One region of the Paenibacillus allorhizosphaerae genome, then DNA from elsewhere that is predicted to be linked to it. Evidence: riboswitches for the same ligand, from Rfam matches in the RefSeq annotation. Region 1 holds a riboswitch; each other region holds the start of a gene.

Region 1 (4,211 bases):
ACGACGGGAAGACGAGAACGTACTATTTTTATTCGGACGATGTCCACGATTTCGCTTGGGCCGCTTCCCCCCACTTCATCTATTACGAAGAGCCTTACGCAACCAAGTCGCTGCCGGGCGTACGCATTAAGCTGTATCTCGATCCGAAGCATGAAGCGCTCAAGGCCCGGTACATGACCGCCGCCAAAAAAGCGCTGGCCCGCTACTCCGAATGGTACGGCAGCTATCCTTACTCCACCCTGTCGATCGTCGTTCCGCCGGAGGAAGGCAACGGAGCTGGCGGCATGGAGTACCCGACGCTCGTTACCGCGTGGGGCGCTTCGGAAGAAAACCCGAACCTCGAGCTCGAGCGCGTTGTCGTGCATGAAATCGGTCACCAGTTCTTCTACGGCATGGTGGCAAGCAACGAATTCGAGGAAGCCTGGCTGGATGAAGGGTTCACCTCCTATGCGGAAGATAAGCTCATGGCTTCCGAGTACGGCGTACGACCGAATTTGCTTGTCGAGTCGAGCTATATCACATCGCCGGCGGCGCTGCGCAAAAATTCATGGAGCTTCAGCGGCCACAATCAGTATGCCGAAAATGTATATACCCGCGCCAAGCTGGTGCTCAAAGCGATGGAGCGGCAGGTCGGCCCGGATACGATGGATAAAATTATGCGCAACTATTTTCAGCGTTGGAAATTCAAGCATCCGACATCTAGCGATTTTCAGAAAACGGTGGAAGACGTAACCAAAACAAGCTGGAAAGACTTCTTCGACCAATATGTGTATAACGGCATGATGGTCGATTACGCGGTAACCGGCATTGAAACCCGCAAACTGACCGAAGGCGGGCAAACCGTTTACGAAAATAAAGTGCAGCTGCGCAAGCTGGGCGGAACGTATCGGGACGTGCCCATCCGATTCCGCTTCGCCGACGGATCGCAGATTGACAAAACGTGGGACGGCGCGGACAGTGAAGTCATTATGAGCTTTAAATATACGGCCCCGCTCGATTGGGTCGCTATCGATCCGCAGCATACGATTGTGCTCGAGAATAAACGGATTAACGGATTCATGAAAACAAACGTCGATCCGAAGCTTTCGGCCCGTTGGAATATGAGCGTCGTGAAAATTTTGGAGACCTTGTTCGGATGGGTCGCCTTGTGAGAGGTGAGAAGCGATTATGTGGTATTGGATGAAAAAAGGCTGGGCGATCGCCTGGCAGCAACCGTTCGCCGTCTTTGCGCTCTTCCTTTATAATTTGGCTTGGGGCGTGTTGATTTACAAACTGATTCAATCCATTGTCGTCCCTTTGCTTCACCGGTATCCGGGCAAGGATCTTTCTCACGAAACGGCTCAGCTGTTCTGGATCGAAGGGCAGTTTCAGATCATGAAGACCGATTTGCTCATGCCGTATATATGGTGGGCGAGCGCTCTGATCGGTTTGCGCATGCTGCTCAGTCCAGTCATCAACGCCGGTATCTATTATTCGCTGCATCATTTGGAAATGAATGCGGGCTACCGTTTCGTGAAGGGGATTCGCAAGCTGGCCCTCCCCTTCCTCGGCCTGTATGCGCTACAGACGCTTTTATCGCTGGTCCCGCTGTACTGGCTCGTGCCATATGCGCTGCGTCAATATGCCGAGCAGTCTTCCTACACCGACCTCGGCAAAGCGCTTCTTCCTGCAACCGGCTGCTTTATCGCTTACATTTTCCTGCTGCAGCTGCTCTTTCTGTATTTGCAGGTCGGTAAAGTGGACGGCCGCTCTTCTCTCTACACCGTGCTGTTCGTGATGAGGCAAGGACATGTCATCGTATTAACCGCTTTGGGCGTGTTGGCGATTACCTTCATCGTATCGGCGGCCGTCATGGTTTCCGCCTTCGTCTGGGCCGGATTAGCCGCACTTGTATTGTTCCAGGCGTACCGACTCGTTCACATGTTCATGAAATTGTGGGCGATCGCCACCCAATATGCACTTTGGTCGGAAAAAGCATAATACCGTTTGCGCCGTTTAGGCCCCACTTCCCCGATGAATCGGAGGAGGCGGGGCCTTTTTCGCCGTTGACCGACACGTTCTTTATGTCGGCGCCGCGCTGCGAGCGGTAGCGGCTTTTTTCGACAAAATTCCAAGGATTGGAAAGGATGGGCGATTTTCTGTTTCCTTATTTTGTAAGCGCTAACACTCAACCCCGGTGCGAATCGGCAGGTTTCATGTTTTAACCTAATTATTGTGACAATATTGTGACAAAAGAAGGAAAAGCTCAGTTTTCCACGAATACCTGTACATAGCAATACAAAATGAAAATTTTGCCGAATTTCCGTTCGCGGAAAACGGGGGACCACAATTTGGGTGAATTGATCTCGCTTCACAGTGATCATAGGGAACCTTCAACCGAACCCTCAAGCTAACCTCGTAGGCACCGGAAGGGGAAACTTCTTTGAAGAAGCTTGTCGGTTTTGCACTTTCTTTGACTATGTTTTGCACCATCTCGGTTGGCAGCGCATTTGCTGAAACCCCACTAAGCTCAGCGGTAAACGCAGGATTGGGTTCGCCGTACAAATGGTCCGGCACAACAACGAAAGGCTTTGACTGCTCCGGCTATACTTCTTGGGTGTTCAAAAAGTTCGGTATCGACCTGCCGCATACTTCCAAAGGCCAAGCCACGGTTGGCGACTCGGTGGACAAAGATCAGCTTCGCCCCGGCGACCTGGTATTTTTCAATACTGACGGCAAAGGAATCTCCCATGTAGGCGTATACGTGGGCGACGGCAAATTTTATCACTCCGCTACGGACAAAGGCGTCATCATTACGAAAATGAGCGACTCCTACTACACAAAACGTTATGTTACCGCTCGCCGCGTTCTATCGGATGATCAGTATACGCAGCTGATGACTGACGCGAATTAATGCACCGCTAAGAGCCGCTGGCATCCACTTGATGCTTACGCGGTTCTTTTTTTCTATCCCAGCTTGTGCTGTTCGGGGATGGTTTCGGCGTTGTCATTCGCATGCCAAGGCACAATCTCCAGACCGTTAAAGCAGCGGCTCATCTGCTGAAGCCGTACTTCCGCATCCGACCATTCCATTGGTTTTCCCAGACTTTTTCCCTTATAGCATAAGATGTACAGCACAATTTCCGAGCCCCCTTGTATATACGATTGTCTAATCATTACCCATTACCCTTCGCCGCGCCGGTTCAAACAATATTTTCTAAAAGGTGTACGCCGATTTAAATAAACATTAAAATAAGAATGAATGTGACGGATGCCTTTCGATGAAGAACCGCCTGAAGCAGTCTGCTATGAGGAGGAACACCGAATGCTGTTGCCGAGAACCATTTCCATTCATCGTCGAAGTATTGTGTTGACCTGGCTATTTTCCTATTTGGCCGTTCTTCTGCTGCCCGTCATGATCAGCGTGATCGTATACCGCGAATCCAGCACGACGCTCGAAGGCGAGATCCACCAAGCGAATCTTTCGTTACTGAAGCAGGTCCGGGAAGTGATGGACAACTACTTCTTGTCGATGGAGCGCCTGAACTTCGAAATGACCTGGAACTTGCAGATGCAGGAGCTGCTGAATTCCAATAAGTACGCCTCTTCTCCAAACGAGTATATTTACGATCGATACAAACTGACGCAGGACTTCAATTTGTACCAATCCGCCTACCCGACCGTCGATTTGTTTTATACGTACCTCGGCGGCGATAATACCGTCGTACTTCCTGGCACCGTCCGCAGCGGGCCGTTCGCCTATCAAACTTTGCATGCCGATCCTTCGTTTCCTTATGGCGAATGGAGCTCCCTGGTCGACCGCAAAGATTTCCGGGGCTTCGTGCCGATGGTCCGAATCGATGAAAACCTTAAAATTCGCAAAACGGTCGCTTACGTCAGCCCCTACAATACGGATAAAGACGGGACGCTGGCAACCAACGTCGTCATGATCGATCAAGCGCGCATCCTTGGCGCGATCCAGAATGTAGAGCTGTTCAATAAAGGGCATGTGCTCATATTGAACCGGAATAACGAGACGCTCGTTTCCAACGCCAACGAAACGATCCCTTCCGATTTTCCGTTCGACCAGCTCGGCGATGAATCCAAGTTTTTTTACTATAAAAAAGACGGGGAAAAATACGAGATTCATTCCATTCGTTCGGAGCGCGTCGGGCTGACCTATATTTCCATGATCCCGAGTTCCCTATACTGGGAGAAAGCGCAGCATGTAC
Region 2 (4,211 bases), on a different contig from region 1:
TGTAGACTGGCCGAAGGAAGAACGATTGCTGTGCCTTTGTGCCGCGCTTCTGCACGATGTCGGACACGGGCCGTTCTCCCATTCCATCGAAAAAACGTTCGGTACGCATCATGAAGAATGGTCGTGTCGAATTGTGCTGGGCGACACGGAAGTCAATCAAGTTCTGCGGCAAGCTTCGCCTACCTTTCCCCAGCAGGTTGCCGGTATTATTGCCAAGACATACACCCACGAAATCGTCGTCAGCCTTGTATCCAGCCAGTTGGATGCGGACCGGATGGATTACTTGCTGCGCGATGCTTATTTTACAGGCGTCAATTATGGCACTTTTGATTTGGAGCGCATTCTTCGCGTCATGCGTCCTTATCAAGGTCATATTGTCGTGAAAGAAAGCGGCATGCATGCTGTGGAAGATTACTTAATGTCGCGCTATCAAATGTATTGGCAGGTCTACTTTCATCCTGTCACCCGAAGTGCTGAAGTCATTTTGCACAAAATTTTTCAGAGAGCGAAGCACTTGTATGAAAGCAGCTACTCGTTCCGCTTCATGCTTCCGCCTCTACTCAACCTGTTTAATCAAGCATTGACGGTGGATGATTATTACTTGCTGGACGAAGCCTTGATGCAAACAGCTTTGATGCAATGGTCCATGGAAGAGGATCGGACTTTGGCCGACTTATGCTCCCGTTTTTTGCAGCGGCGATTGTTCCAATATATAACGCTGGAGCGGATCGACGACGGGCAAATGGAGCGGCTCCGAGCCCAATTAGAACGGTTCGGCATCGATCCGGCATATTATCTGGAAATTGATTTTCCGTCCGATCTTTCCTATGATGTATATCGACCCGGTGTGCACGATGAAAAATTGCCCATCCTGCTGCTCGATTCCAAAGATCGTCTTACTGAAATTTCCAGAAAATCCGAGATCGTAAGATCGATCAGCGGCATCCACATGGGAAAATACCATCTGTATTACCCACAGGAGTTCATTACGAAACATCTTTCTCAATTTGACCCGGATTTGCAAAAACTGCTCTCAACTTAAATGATTTTCCTTCCTTTCCAAGATGATTATCAAATAGAAGACAAAAGGAGTCGCTTTATGCTCATAGATACGCATGCACACTTGAATGCGCCTCAGTTCGATGAAGATCGACAACAGGTCATCGAACGCGCGCAGCAGAACGGAATTCGTCGAATTATCAATGTCGGTTTTAACCGGGAAACGATACCGAGCTCCATTGCGCTGGCCGAGCAGTACGATTTCATCTATTCTACGGTTGGCTGGCATCCGACGGATGCCAAAGATATGCTGCCTGAAGATCTGGAATGGCTCGAGTCGCTTTGCCGGCATGAGAAAGTGGTGGCGATCGGCGAGATCGGCCTCGATTATTATTGGGACACGTCCCCCAAAGACGTGCAGGATCGGGTATTCCGGGAGCAAATCCGGCTGGCCCGCAAAGTCGGAATGCCGATTGTCATCCATAACCGGGACGCCCATCACGATGTGGTGCAAACGCTCCGAGAAGAAAAGGCGGCGGAGGTCGGCGGCGTCATGCATTGCTATTCCGGAAGCTGGGAGACGGCGAAGCTGTGTCTGGATATGAATTTTTACATTTCATTCGGCGGACCGGTTACGTTCAAAAATGCCAGGCAGCCCAAAGAAGTGCTTCAACACGTGCCGCTCGACCGCTTATTGATTGAGACGGACGCGCCTTATTTGGCCCCGCACCCTTACCGCGGCAAGCGAAACGAGTCTTCCTACGTCCGTCTTGTTGCCGAGACTGCGGCGGAAATTAAGGGAATTTCGGTAGAGGAGCTGGCGGAGATCACAACCCGAAATGCGATGGCTTTTTTTCGCTTAAAGTGAAAAAAGGTGCCGATGGGGACGGCCTGTTTTTTGTTCGACTGAAGATAAATGAAGAAAAACGATGAAAAATAGATGTGCGGAAAAGAAATATAAGGTTTTTATTCGGAAAAACAATGAATAATGGTGATTTCGGCCAAAATTCACTCTAATTTTTCGAGTTTGTATACTTTACAACTTCTACCTTCCCATCGTAAACTCAATAATAACTTCATAACGATTACCATATTTCCAACTTCGCTGAGTTTCCAAATGGGAAACGGGGGAACCGCATTGCATGCTGTTTGGCTTCGGCCGGCGGCAGCGGTGTAAAATAGGGGTGAATCCCAAGTGCATGCAGATGCACTGGTTGACAACGAATACCGGTATTCCGGCTATTCATTGCAACATGGGTAGGGCGACTCTCAAGTCCGAATCCGTCAGCTAACCTCGTAAGCGTTAAGAGAGAGGTAAATTGTCGTGTGCTTCTATTTTCATTTGAACAAATGAGAAAAGTCACGGGAAGAGCCCTCTTCTCCGCTGACTTTTTTTTGTGTTTCCCCGTTAGATGGGATAAAGGTCCGAGCCGGTTCATAAACATGTGTCCCAAGGAGGTGGGGCTGCAGGCAAGTCGCAGTTCTGATGACACCGGACGGAGGTTGCTGCAAACTGTAACGCAGCGATGCGCTACTCGGAAGCAGCGTTGGTGTGGAGCCAAACTAAATTACCATAGTCGCGTCAGATCTACTCATGCAAAACACTCGGGTGGCGAGGCTTTGAAGGAGGACCGAACTAGTGGGCGTTGTGTCAACGGAACAAACCCATGTAAGACGATCATCCAGCATGTCCTTCGCATTGCGATGGAAGCATGAAAACTTGCGTATGATATCGATTATTGCACTCATTTCATTCGCGATGGCTTTCATGTTTTTAATGATGTTGTATGGTACGGCCATTAAGCGCGTATCGGTAGTTGTAGACGGCCAGGAGAAAACATTTCAAACCCGGCACGGGAATCTGCAACGAATACTGGATGAACAAGGCATTGCTGTCGGCGAGCACGATCATCTGTCTCACTCCCTGGCGAGCGCGATCAAATCGGGAGAGCGGATTATGATTGAACGGGCGAAGCCGGTAGAGCTTACCGCCGATGGAGAAACCAAAACGGTATACACGATCGGTAAAACGGTGGGAAGTGCGCTGCAGGAACTAAGCATTTCTTTGGGCGAGCTTGATAAAATAACCCCTGCGATCGATGCGCCTTTGCCGGAAAATGATAAAATTCAAATTGTACGGGTGAAGAAAGAGACGGAAGAAGTAACGGAACCGATTGCATTTGAAGTTGTCAAACGCAACGAACCGCAGCTCTTGAAAGGTAAAGAACAAGTAGTTCAGGAAGGGCAAGAAGGCGTCTTGCTCAAAACGAAGGAAAAAGTGTTTGAAGACGGCGAATTGGTGTCTGAACAGGTAGTTGACGAGAAAGTCCAATCGGAAAGTATAAAAAAGATTGTTGCGATCGGCACGAAAAACCCGGTAACGGTGTTGTCGGCCTCGTCGCCCACTGTGGATGAAATATCGAAAAATGGAGTGACCTTTGCTTACAAGCAGGTCATCAATAATGTCACGCTTACCGCTTATACCGCTGGTTCCACAGGAAAAGGAACCTCGCATCCGGGATTCGGTAAGACGGCTACAGGTACGACAGTAACGGAAGGTCGCACGATTGCAGTAGATCCAAAGGTCGTTCCTTTGGGTTGGTGGGTTTATATCGATGGTATCGGATTCCGCAGAGCGGAGGATACGGGTAGCGCTATCAAAGGAAACGTCATGGACGTTTATTTCGAGAGCAATACGTATGCGAACCGGTTCGGATTGAAGCGCGGGTATACCGTGTATGTCATCGGACCGAAGAAGCCGACAACCGATTAATGACTTGCAATTAGGGCAGACTCATAATATAGACGAGAAGGAAAGAAGAGGTGCGACACGTTCCTCTTCTTTTCTGCTGTTAGCGAAAGAAGGTAAGTATGGTATGATTAAGGAAATCATTGTCGTTGAAGGAAAAGACGATACAACGGCCGTGAAACGGGCTGTCGAAGCCGAGACGATCGAAACCGGCGGGTCGGCGATCAACAAAGATGTGTTGAAACGGATCCGATTGGCGCAAGAGCGCAGAGGCGTCATCGTCTTCACCGACCCGGACCACGCGGGGGAACGGATCCGCAAAATCATTTCGAAAGAAGTGCCCGGCTGCAAGCATGCTTTTTTGACCCAGGAAGCGGCGACGAGCCGCGGAGATATCGGCGTGGAGAACGCATCCGTAGAAGCGATTCGCGAGGCGCTTGAGAATGTGCGCACCGATTATCAG
Region 3 (4,211 bases), on a different contig from region 1:
GTTTCGGCTCGGAAAAAGAAACCGTCACGCGGCTTATTAATACCGCGCACGATCCGAATATATTGATGCAGCGTAGAGTGCGACTCCTGCGTGGAGAAGTTGAAATTCATGGTTCCGCCTTCCGGATTGAAGCCCCAGGCAACGGCCAGCGCTTCCAACAGCGTAGATTTCCCCATGCCGTTCTCACCCACGATATAAGTGACTTTCGGATGAAGCGTAAGATTGTGCAGTTCTCCCAGTGCTGGGAGATTGAACGGATATTGCGCAAACGACGGGACCTTTTCCCGCAGCAGAGCGAAGCTTCGGATGAAAGGGTCTTTTTCAGCAAGAACCACGGCAATACCTCCTTATTATGAAGATATTATAGTTGAATTTCGCAGCCGGAGCCATTCCCGTGTATAACGAAAACATGGCTGCGCTTCTTCGGCAATCCGGCATTGGGAAGAAGAAGGACTGCTATGGCCAGAGCGCGATCCGGAAAACGGTTTATTTTATGCAAAATACAAAAAATGAAGGAAATCTTACAGGCAGTTGAGCATCGTAGCATTAATAAAGCAAAAAAAGAGATCGAAGGCGCACTATCAAGCATTCATTGGTGCAACCGCCAACAGTTGTACTGCGTTTATATATTGGTAGAGCTTTGCAATGAGGTCGGGTTTATGGAATAAGCTCTTGCCGCCGGGGCAAGAGCGCTGAAAATGCTCATTTTCGCGTCTTAGCGATGAGATCAGATACGGTAAGAAAGCGGTAGCCGCGCTGCTGAAGCTCCGGCAGGATGCGTTTGAGCGCCTCTACGGTTTGGCTACAATCTCCTTCAAGATCGTGGAACAAAATGATGTCACCGTTGTGAACATTGTTTAGCACCGTTTGAACGATTTTGTCGGCGCCAGGCTTCTTCCAGTCTTTCGTATCCTGATACCAGGACCACATGACGACCGTCAGCTTGTCCTCCTTCATGGATTGGAGCAGCGCATCGTTGTAAAATCCGCCTGGGGGCCGAAAGACGCTCGGCATTTGCTCGGTAATATCGAAGATGACTTCCTGGGTTTGCCGAATTTCCTCGACGATTCGTTCGGGAGGGTAGTTTTTCAGAAAATGATGGTCAAACGTATGATTGGCAATCTCATGGCCTTCATTTACTTCACGGATCGCAATGGCCGGATACATTTTCACGCGTTTGCCGAGCACGAAAAAAGTCGCCTTAGCCTGATACTGATGAAGTAAATCCAGTATTTGCGGGGTATATACCGGATTAGGACCATCATCAAACGTTAAGGCGATAAGCTTCTGGTCCGTCTGCACGTTCCATACAACCTCGCTGCCGAGCGGAGGCGCCGCGGTAGTCGTAATCGGAATCATCAGCGAAACAATGAGCAGGAGCGTTACTACGGTTTTTGTTTTCGTCAACGGGCTTCACCTCGGCATCTAAAGTACCTTAGTTAGGGTGGGCCAACGGATGAAAAGTATTCGGAAGCGGCGGCATGCAAAAAAAAACAGCCGCCCTAAAGAGGACGACTGTTTTTGCCATTGGATGAGTCCAGACTGCTGTAGAGATGTAGTTAGGAACCTAATACGTAAATTTTAACTTGCTGTACGCCGAACATCCTTGCTTTTGAGCGGCTTTCGGGCAAGAAAATATCAATTTTATTGCCTTTAATGGCACCGCCGATATCACTGGCCGTAGCGTACAAGCCACCGGACGGCAAGCCGTCGTAATTATAGCCCTCGATATATACTTTCGTGCCGAGCGGGATCACGTTCGGGTCGACGGCGATCGTTCCGAGCTGCAATGGATTTCCCATATAATCGACTGGGCCGTTGCCGCCATTCTCGCTCGGAGAAGCCGTATACGCCGTTGCTTTCGCTTCGATGAGTTTGCTGTACGAAGGGATCGCACTGCTGCTCAATGTCGAAACGGCGGCTGGCTGTTCTTTTGGCTTGTACCATGCCGGAGCATAATATTTACCGTCCGTACCCAAAATGGCGATACGGTTCGAGTTGTCCCACTGGCTGTTATACCCGAACGTATCGGAGAGCAGCCGGAAAGGAACATAGACTTTCCCGTCGATCAGTTCTGCTGGTGTTGCGATTTCGGTTGATTTGCCGTCGACCGAAATATGGTTATCGCCCGTCGTAAGCGAAATGCTCTTTTTTCCATTCGCCAAAGTGACTTTTATTTGCGAGCCCGCCGGTTCCCATTGTACTTGAACTCCAAGCTTGTCTGCGACGACGCGGGCAGGCACCCGCAACTTATGATTCTCATCCAGGAAAGGCTGTGCGTCCGGAAAATGGACCAGACTGTCGTTGACTTGCACCTTCACGTCTTCCGCCAAGCGTTGAGGCTCGGCCGCTTCCGCTTTTTGGCATACCGGCAAAACGGCAGGCAAGGCGAACAAACATGCGAGGAACATGCCCTTAATATTCAATTGCATTCATTTCCCTCCTATGAATGCCTCCGAGGTTAGTTGTCGGGTTCGGGAAGAGGATGCTCCCTAGTATTGCAGCCGTCGCCTTAAATCGTGACGATGCCGAAATGCATTCACCCCATGTGTTTCATCCCCCGTACGCGCACGGCAAAAAAATGCGCGATTCGGCTTTTAGTAATTTACCATAGCGTACGTACCGGTTCAATGCATAAAATTATCCAGTCATTTCCGATTAATGGAAGCCCCCTTTTTCCTCCCGGGCAGAAATGGGGTACAATGAAAATAAATTCGTGCAAGAGTAGAAGTTTATGACCGTCAGGGCAGGGGAGGAGAAGCACAATGTATAGACGAGACTATATTTTGGGACTGATTGAGAAGGCAGCCGTTGCGGTATATAAAGTGGCCGCGGCCAGAAGAAACGCGCAATTTGAAGAGGCGATGGCGCTGTTGAATCAAGCGATGAAACAACTGCTCGGTATGAATTCGAAGCTGATCGGAGCGCTGTCGGTGAAAGATTTGCTCGCCATGTTTTCTCAGGACGGCGGGATTGATCAAGGGAAAGTGCTGGCGGCGGGCGATCTGCTTCATGCGGAAGCGTCCGTATGGAAAGAGGCGGGTAACGAGACCGCGGCCCGGCAGACGGCACTCAAATGCGTTGAAATGCTGCTGACGGCGATGGAACTGGATGCCCGGTCCGAGCTGAAGAATGAATTCGACGAGCGTTTGAACCATGCGCTGGACATGGCCGGGCGTGCTCCCAAAAGCGCCGAGCTATTGGAAAAGCTGATTCCTTATTGCAATGAGGCGGGCAAGCTGGCCGATGCGGAAGACGTGTTGTTTCAATGGTTGGACGAGCTGGAGAAATCCGGACAATGGGAGCGGAGACTTAAGGCGATCGATGAAGGGATTCGAATGTGCGAGCAATGGCTTCAATTAGATGAAGGGAAAATATCGGCAGGCGGATTGAGTTCGGCCGAAATCCATAGCACATTGCAGGATTTGATAAAAATGAAAGCGAATTCGCAAACTTAAACGGCATATCGCTGAAGATCATTCAATAAATGCGAACTATTTTTTGTTTGAATTTATTTAATGTTCGTCTTTTATAGTTGACATGCGCTGTTAAAGGCTGTTAAACTGAGAGGGTAATAACAAGATGGAACAAACGAATTTTTGGAGAATAAAGTCGAATAATCTCGTATAAAGTCGGGAATATGGCCCGAAAGTTTCTACCCAAAAACCATAAATTTTTGGACTACGAGTGAACGAACGATAAGGAAGGTCGGCATGTTTGTGCCCGGCCTTAGCTTGCGCTTCGGGCTATTTGTCGTCCAGTGGATAGAACGCATCGGTATGCGCCCTATCAGCCGGACGTTTTTTTATACATCAGAAGCTTAACTTAAACACGAATGGATCTTCACCGATCAAAAGCGCTATGTGCATTGCAGTGTATGTTGCTAATTTAATCTATAATATCGGAGGTTCAGCCAGTGTCCGTACTTGTTGGCGTCATCATGGGAAGTCAGTCCGACTGGGAAACGATGAAGCACGCCTGTGACGTGCTCGAGGAATTAGGCGTTCCGTATGAGAAGAAAGTCGTTTCCGCGCACCGTACCCCGGATTTAATGTTCGAATATGCGGCTTCAGCGGTGGAACGGGGGTTAAAGGTTATCATCGCGGGCGCCGGAGGCGCGGCGCATTTGCCGGGGATGGTCGCCTCCAAGACGGTGCTGCCGGTGATCGGCGTGCCGGTGAAAACGTCTACCTTGAACGGACTCGATTCCT
Region 4 (4,211 bases), on a different contig from region 1:
AAGAAGTTCCCGATCGTCCGACCCTTATTTGTAATCCCTCGAACAAAAGCGATGGCAACACATAACCCGGTCGCCGCAGAAGTGAACATCATCATCATGATGACGGCCATTTGCGAGAAATACGAGAGCCCCGATTCGCCGCTGTAATGCTGCAGGTTCGTGTTGGTCATGAAGCTGATGACCGTATTGAATGAAAGCGTCTGCTCCATGTTGTCGATGCCGTTCGGATTCAGCGGCAAAAACTTTTGTACCCTCAGAATCAAATAACTGACGGCCACCAGCACGATGTTCGTTAAAATGAAGCTGAGTCCGTACGTTTTCCAGGTCATGCCCTTTCGATCCTTAAGCCCGATCAGGGCAAAAACAGGTTTCTCAATGATAGAAAAAAATTTGTCCGTCACACTCGCTTCATTCCGAAACACCTGGTATAAATAAGTGCCGAGCGGCTTAACGATCAGCATCAAAATCAGGATCACAACGGCAATTTGCAAAATGCCCACAGTGTACAGCCTCCCTAAAATTTCTCCGGATGAATGAGCGCATAGGCCAGGTAAATAAAGATAAACGCCGTAAATAAATAAACAACGATCATTTGCGCTCACCTCCCGTTTCCTCAGTCACTTTGCCGCACCAGGACAAAAAGCCGGCGAACAGAACGTAAGTCGCTGCGAGAATCAAAACCATATAGAGATCCGCCATATATACTCCTCCATCACTTCCAAGTTCTCGGTTCACCCTACAAGCGCATGGAGTAAAAACGATACTTCATCGCTGTTCGTATGAATGACGAAGCTCGCTCCAAGTCCTTTATAAATGAGCCGCGGGTGGTTCGAATGCGTGATTACATAAGTCGGTTCGCTGCTCCAAGAACTGCATATGCGAATGTAGCGGCAGCACAAAGTAAAACTGCTTTCGAACAAAAATATTTTTCCGATCGGAAAGTCGGGCAGCTGCCAGGTGCTTTCCTCGGTTGTGTCGACGAGTATAATGCGCTCAACGCCCAGCTCCTTCATTCGCGCTCGCTCCCGCTTGTTATTAGCGATCGCGGCAAAGGGGAGTCTATGCGTCATTAATAAACGGACGAAGGCTTCACCCGCTTTGTTGGGCGCAGATACCAGAATAAATCTTTGCCGGCTATCCATGTGTTCTCCTCCTTGAATGAAGAAAGAGAAGGCAACAAAAAAGAAGCCTGCGATCAGAGAAGAACTCTTCCCGCGGCTTCTGAAGGCACAGTAAAGAACATACCGTGTCCTGCTCACGACAATCGTTGCCTCTCTCTATACGCTTACGAGGTTAGCTGACGGATTCGGGCGTGAGAGTCGCCCTACTTGCGTTGCAATTGTACAGCGGAGATGTCGCTGGACAATTGTCAACAATGCTGCAACCGTTACATCGGTATTCACGATGTCGGTTGTCAACTGCAAGATTCACCCCATAAAGCCGTGACCGTATCCGACATTTGGATATGCTGCGCGACTCCGTTGGTTCCCCCGTTCCTTTTCCATTCAAGGATTCAGCGAAAAGTTGCATATGACCTATTCAATTTATTCGTCTCTGCAAATAAAACGGTAAATTTTCAATAAAATGCAGCAAAAAACCACAGAGGCATTAAGCCCTGTGGTCGCGGCAAACGATCACAAGCTTCATCATCCTCTCTCCAAAAGCAGCGCTTTTCTGTCGAATCGATCCGGATTCGAAAGACAAGCCGGCTGCCGTCTAACGCTTACGAGGTTAGCTGACGGATTCGGGCGGTGAGAGTCGCCCTACGCGAGTACGGAATTCCATGACATTCCGTCCCCGCGATTCACCCCTGGCGATGCGCGACCGGCTCTCACACCGTTCTTGCACCACCTGTTGGTTCCCCCGTTTTCCTTGGTATCAAGGAAATTCAGCGAATAAAAATGGGAAACTTTGTTTGGATTGTTTCTTGAGTCGTATCATACGCTCGAAGCAACGCGCTGTAAAGAAACGCTGCATTGCAAATCCGGCACTGGCAGGCGATAGAGCTCGAACAATCCGTATATGATCTTTCATTTTCGATATCATGCTCCGCTTTTCGCCGCTTTTCTGAGAAACCGCGATAAACGAAGAATCAAGCAGCATTTATATCGATATTAAATGCAGGCTTTGAATGAATCCGTTTCCATCCTCATATGAAGCCAAAAAACCGAAAATAACATCCGGATTCGGGTTTTACTTTGCGTATGGCTCGGAGTATGATTCATTGCAACAATATCATATTTTCCTATTCAAACGCAGAGTTCCTTTATAGGAAACGGGGGACCCAATCGAAGCCTATACTAACGCAAAGGCTTCAAGGGGTGAATCTCAGATAGTGACAACCGACATCGCTTCGCTAGATGTAACGGTTGCAACGTGAGTAGGGCACTCTCAAGCCCGAACCCGACAGCTAACCTCGTATGCGCATTGAGAGAGAACCGCACCCATGCCTTCTATTGCTATGCAAGAAGCCCGGGAGCAGAGTTTCTCTGCTCTTCGGGCTTTTTTGCGCTTTCCACCTTAAAGTTAAGGAGATTGGATACGATGTTCAACTTAACCGTTCCTTCACCCGTAATAAATGAAAATGAGCTTTTACACTATCGCATCTGCGCGATGGAGGTGTTCCGGTTCGACTGCCGCCTGATCCAGAATCAAATCCCTTTGACCGGCGGCGAATGCAACTGCGGATTGCTCAAAATATCAAGCGGCGGGGTTAGCGGTTGGGGAGAATACGTGATACCCTGCACGAGGGAAAACATAGATTTGGTCCGCTGGGCATTCGTCTTTGCGAAACTGAAAGGTCTTTCCATTGCCGATGCCATTCGCTGCGTCCAAACCAGAGACAAAGCGTGGGGGCAAGCAAGGACGAATCTCGCCGAATCGGCGCTGCTGGATTTGGCCTTCAAGCTTAGATATCCCTTCACCCTGCAAAAAGATATCGCTTCATCATTAGGGAGTTCCCTGTTGATCGACCGTTCGCAGGCGTACTTCTCTTTCTAAATGCAATGCGGTGCAGACAACATCATGACGAAACCAAGAAAAACCAAGCCGGTCTGTCGGGCCAAACTTGGCTTTCTTTGGTATGCTATTCCTCGGCGTCAAAGGCCGCGGCTACGCTTTGCGATACATGCGGGGAGCCATGCCCACTTCCCTTGCAAATAATCTGGTGAAATAAAGCGGATCCTGATAGCCGACCTCTCTGGCAATTTTCGAAATCGGCTCATTGGTGGTGCGGAGCAGCTGCTTCGCTTTATCCAGCCTTATTTTGTTAATAAATTCAAATGGCGTATAACCCGAGTACCTTTTGAACAAAATCGAGTAGTAGCTGGCCGACAGCGACGCCATGCGCGCCAATTTATCGCGTTCCAGCGACTGCTGGTAATGGTCCTGAATGTATTTCATGGAATCGGATATAAGCCGGGCCGTTTCATCTTCATCCCGCAGCTTGTGGGTCAGCGCCTCACTAAGCCACTTCATCAGCGTCAAGAACAGAAGCCTGACGGTCCATTCGGTCCCCGCGTTTTTGTCATTCCACAACTCATGCAACTGTTTGAGCCGTCGTTCCAGCTCCGCGGCGTCCGCATGAACGGAAAAAACACGCTCGAACGGCAGAGGGGCGCCTTTCTGTCCCAGTCTGGCTTGGTTCCCTTCCCATTCCATCGGGAAATACAGGAAATGCACGCTATAATACGTCAGAGGTTCCGCTTGCGAACTTGACAATATCATGTGTTCATCCGGAGCCATATGAAGAACCGTGCCCGGATTTAGTTCCCATACGGTGCCATTCAATTCATACGTGCCCTTTCCCGCAAACACGTAAACAAAGTTGTACAAACTCGTCTGTTTCAGCTCAAACCTGTACTTCCTTTGTTTCCAGAAGGGTTCCCCGCGGAGGAGCACCTCGACCATTTTCGGAAAAAATCGTTCGAAAAACGGCTCATGCACCATTCTCATCTCCCACGACGCATGATGTATATAACGTCATCATAGCACAGAACTTTGCCCCTCGGCAGAGAAGCGCCGCCCCGGCAGCTTGCAAAAATGCCGGATCATTTTGCTTTCTCGGAAGCAATCGCTTTATTGATCACTTCTTCGGCGCTTCGCAGCACCGTATTCAAATCTTTATTTTCCACAACGGCCTTCTGCAGTTCTTTCATAAACATGTTCTCGGCCTTCACGTTCGTTAATCCCGGCTTGCGGCCGGGCATGCC

What was found. Region 1 has a riboswitch for cyclic di-AMP ahead of ACFQI7_RS31095 (C40 family peptidase). Riboswitches for the same ligand answer to the same signal wherever they lie in the genome.
Region 2: linked by a shared signal. The riboswitch ahead of ACFQI7_RS33830 (3D domain-containing protein) and the one ahead of ACFQI7_RS31095 (C40 family peptidase) in region 1 are both predicted to bind cyclic di-AMP.
Region 3: linked by a shared signal. The riboswitch ahead of ACFQI7_RS26280 (stalk domain-containing protein) and the one ahead of ACFQI7_RS31095 (C40 family peptidase) in region 1 are both predicted to bind cyclic di-AMP.
Region 4: linked by a shared signal. The riboswitch ahead of ACFQI7_RS26770 (hypothetical protein) and the one ahead of ACFQI7_RS31095 (C40 family peptidase) in region 1 are both predicted to bind cyclic di-AMP.

The regions. Positions count from the first base shown of each region.
Region 1 is NZ_JBHSRV010000014.1:113,203-117,413, reverse strand. Features, by position in the region: gene ACFQI7_RS31105 (M1 family metallopeptidase) at 1-1,151, shown strand, start outside; gene ACFQI7_RS31100 (hypothetical protein) at 1,168-1,980, shown strand; cyclic di-AMP (ydaO/yuaA leader) riboswitch at 2,283-2,419, shown strand; gene ACFQI7_RS31095 (C40 family peptidase) at 2,423-2,893, shown strand; gene ACFQI7_RS31090 (hypothetical protein) at 2,947-3,156, opposite strand; gene ACFQI7_RS31085 (helix-turn-helix domain-containing protein) at 3,305-4,211, shown strand, end outside.
Region 2 is NZ_JBHSRV010000021.1:9,410-13,620, forward strand. Features, by position in the region: gene ACFQI7_RS33820 (HD domain-containing protein) at 1-1,042, shown strand, start outside; gene ACFQI7_RS33825 (TatD family hydrolase) at 1,100-1,867, shown strand; cyclic di-AMP (ydaO/yuaA leader) riboswitch at 2,093-2,318, shown strand; gene ACFQI7_RS33830 (3D domain-containing protein) at 2,639-3,772, shown strand; gene rnmV (ribonuclease M5) at 3,876-4,211, shown strand, end outside.
Region 3 is NZ_JBHSRV010000008.1:320,414-324,624, reverse strand. Features, by position in the region: gene ACFQI7_RS26295 (AAA family ATPase) at 1-335, opposite strand, end outside; gene ACFQI7_RS26290 (hypothetical protein) at 430-513, shown strand; gene ACFQI7_RS26285 (polysaccharide deacetylase family protein) at 703-1,407, opposite strand; gene ACFQI7_RS26280 (stalk domain-containing protein) at 1,560-2,432, opposite strand; cyclic di-AMP (ydaO/yuaA leader) riboswitch at 2,436-2,606, opposite strand; gene ACFQI7_RS26275 (DUF6483 family protein) at 2,766-3,458, shown strand; purine riboswitch at 3,603-3,704, shown strand; gene purE (5-(carboxyamino)imidazole ribonucleotide mutase) at 3,917-4,211, shown strand, end outside.
Region 4 is NZ_JBHSRV010000009.1:98,167-102,377, forward strand. Features, by position in the region: gene kdpA (potassium-transporting ATPase subunit KdpA) at 1-500, opposite strand, end outside; gene ACFQI7_RS26760 (potassium-transporting ATPase subunit F) at 515-592, opposite strand; gene ACFQI7_RS26765 (hypothetical protein) at 732-1,142, opposite strand; cyclic di-AMP (ydaO/yuaA leader) riboswitch at 1,267-1,529, opposite strand; cyclic di-AMP (ydaO/yuaA leader) riboswitch at 1,706-1,904, opposite strand; cyclic di-AMP (ydaO/yuaA leader) riboswitch at 2,245-2,441, shown strand; gene ACFQI7_RS26770 (hypothetical protein) at 2,545-3,000, shown strand; gene ACFQI7_RS26775 (AraC family transcriptional regulator) at 3,112-3,948, opposite strand; gene ACFQI7_RS26780 (ABC transporter substrate-binding protein) at 4,050-4,211, opposite strand, start outside.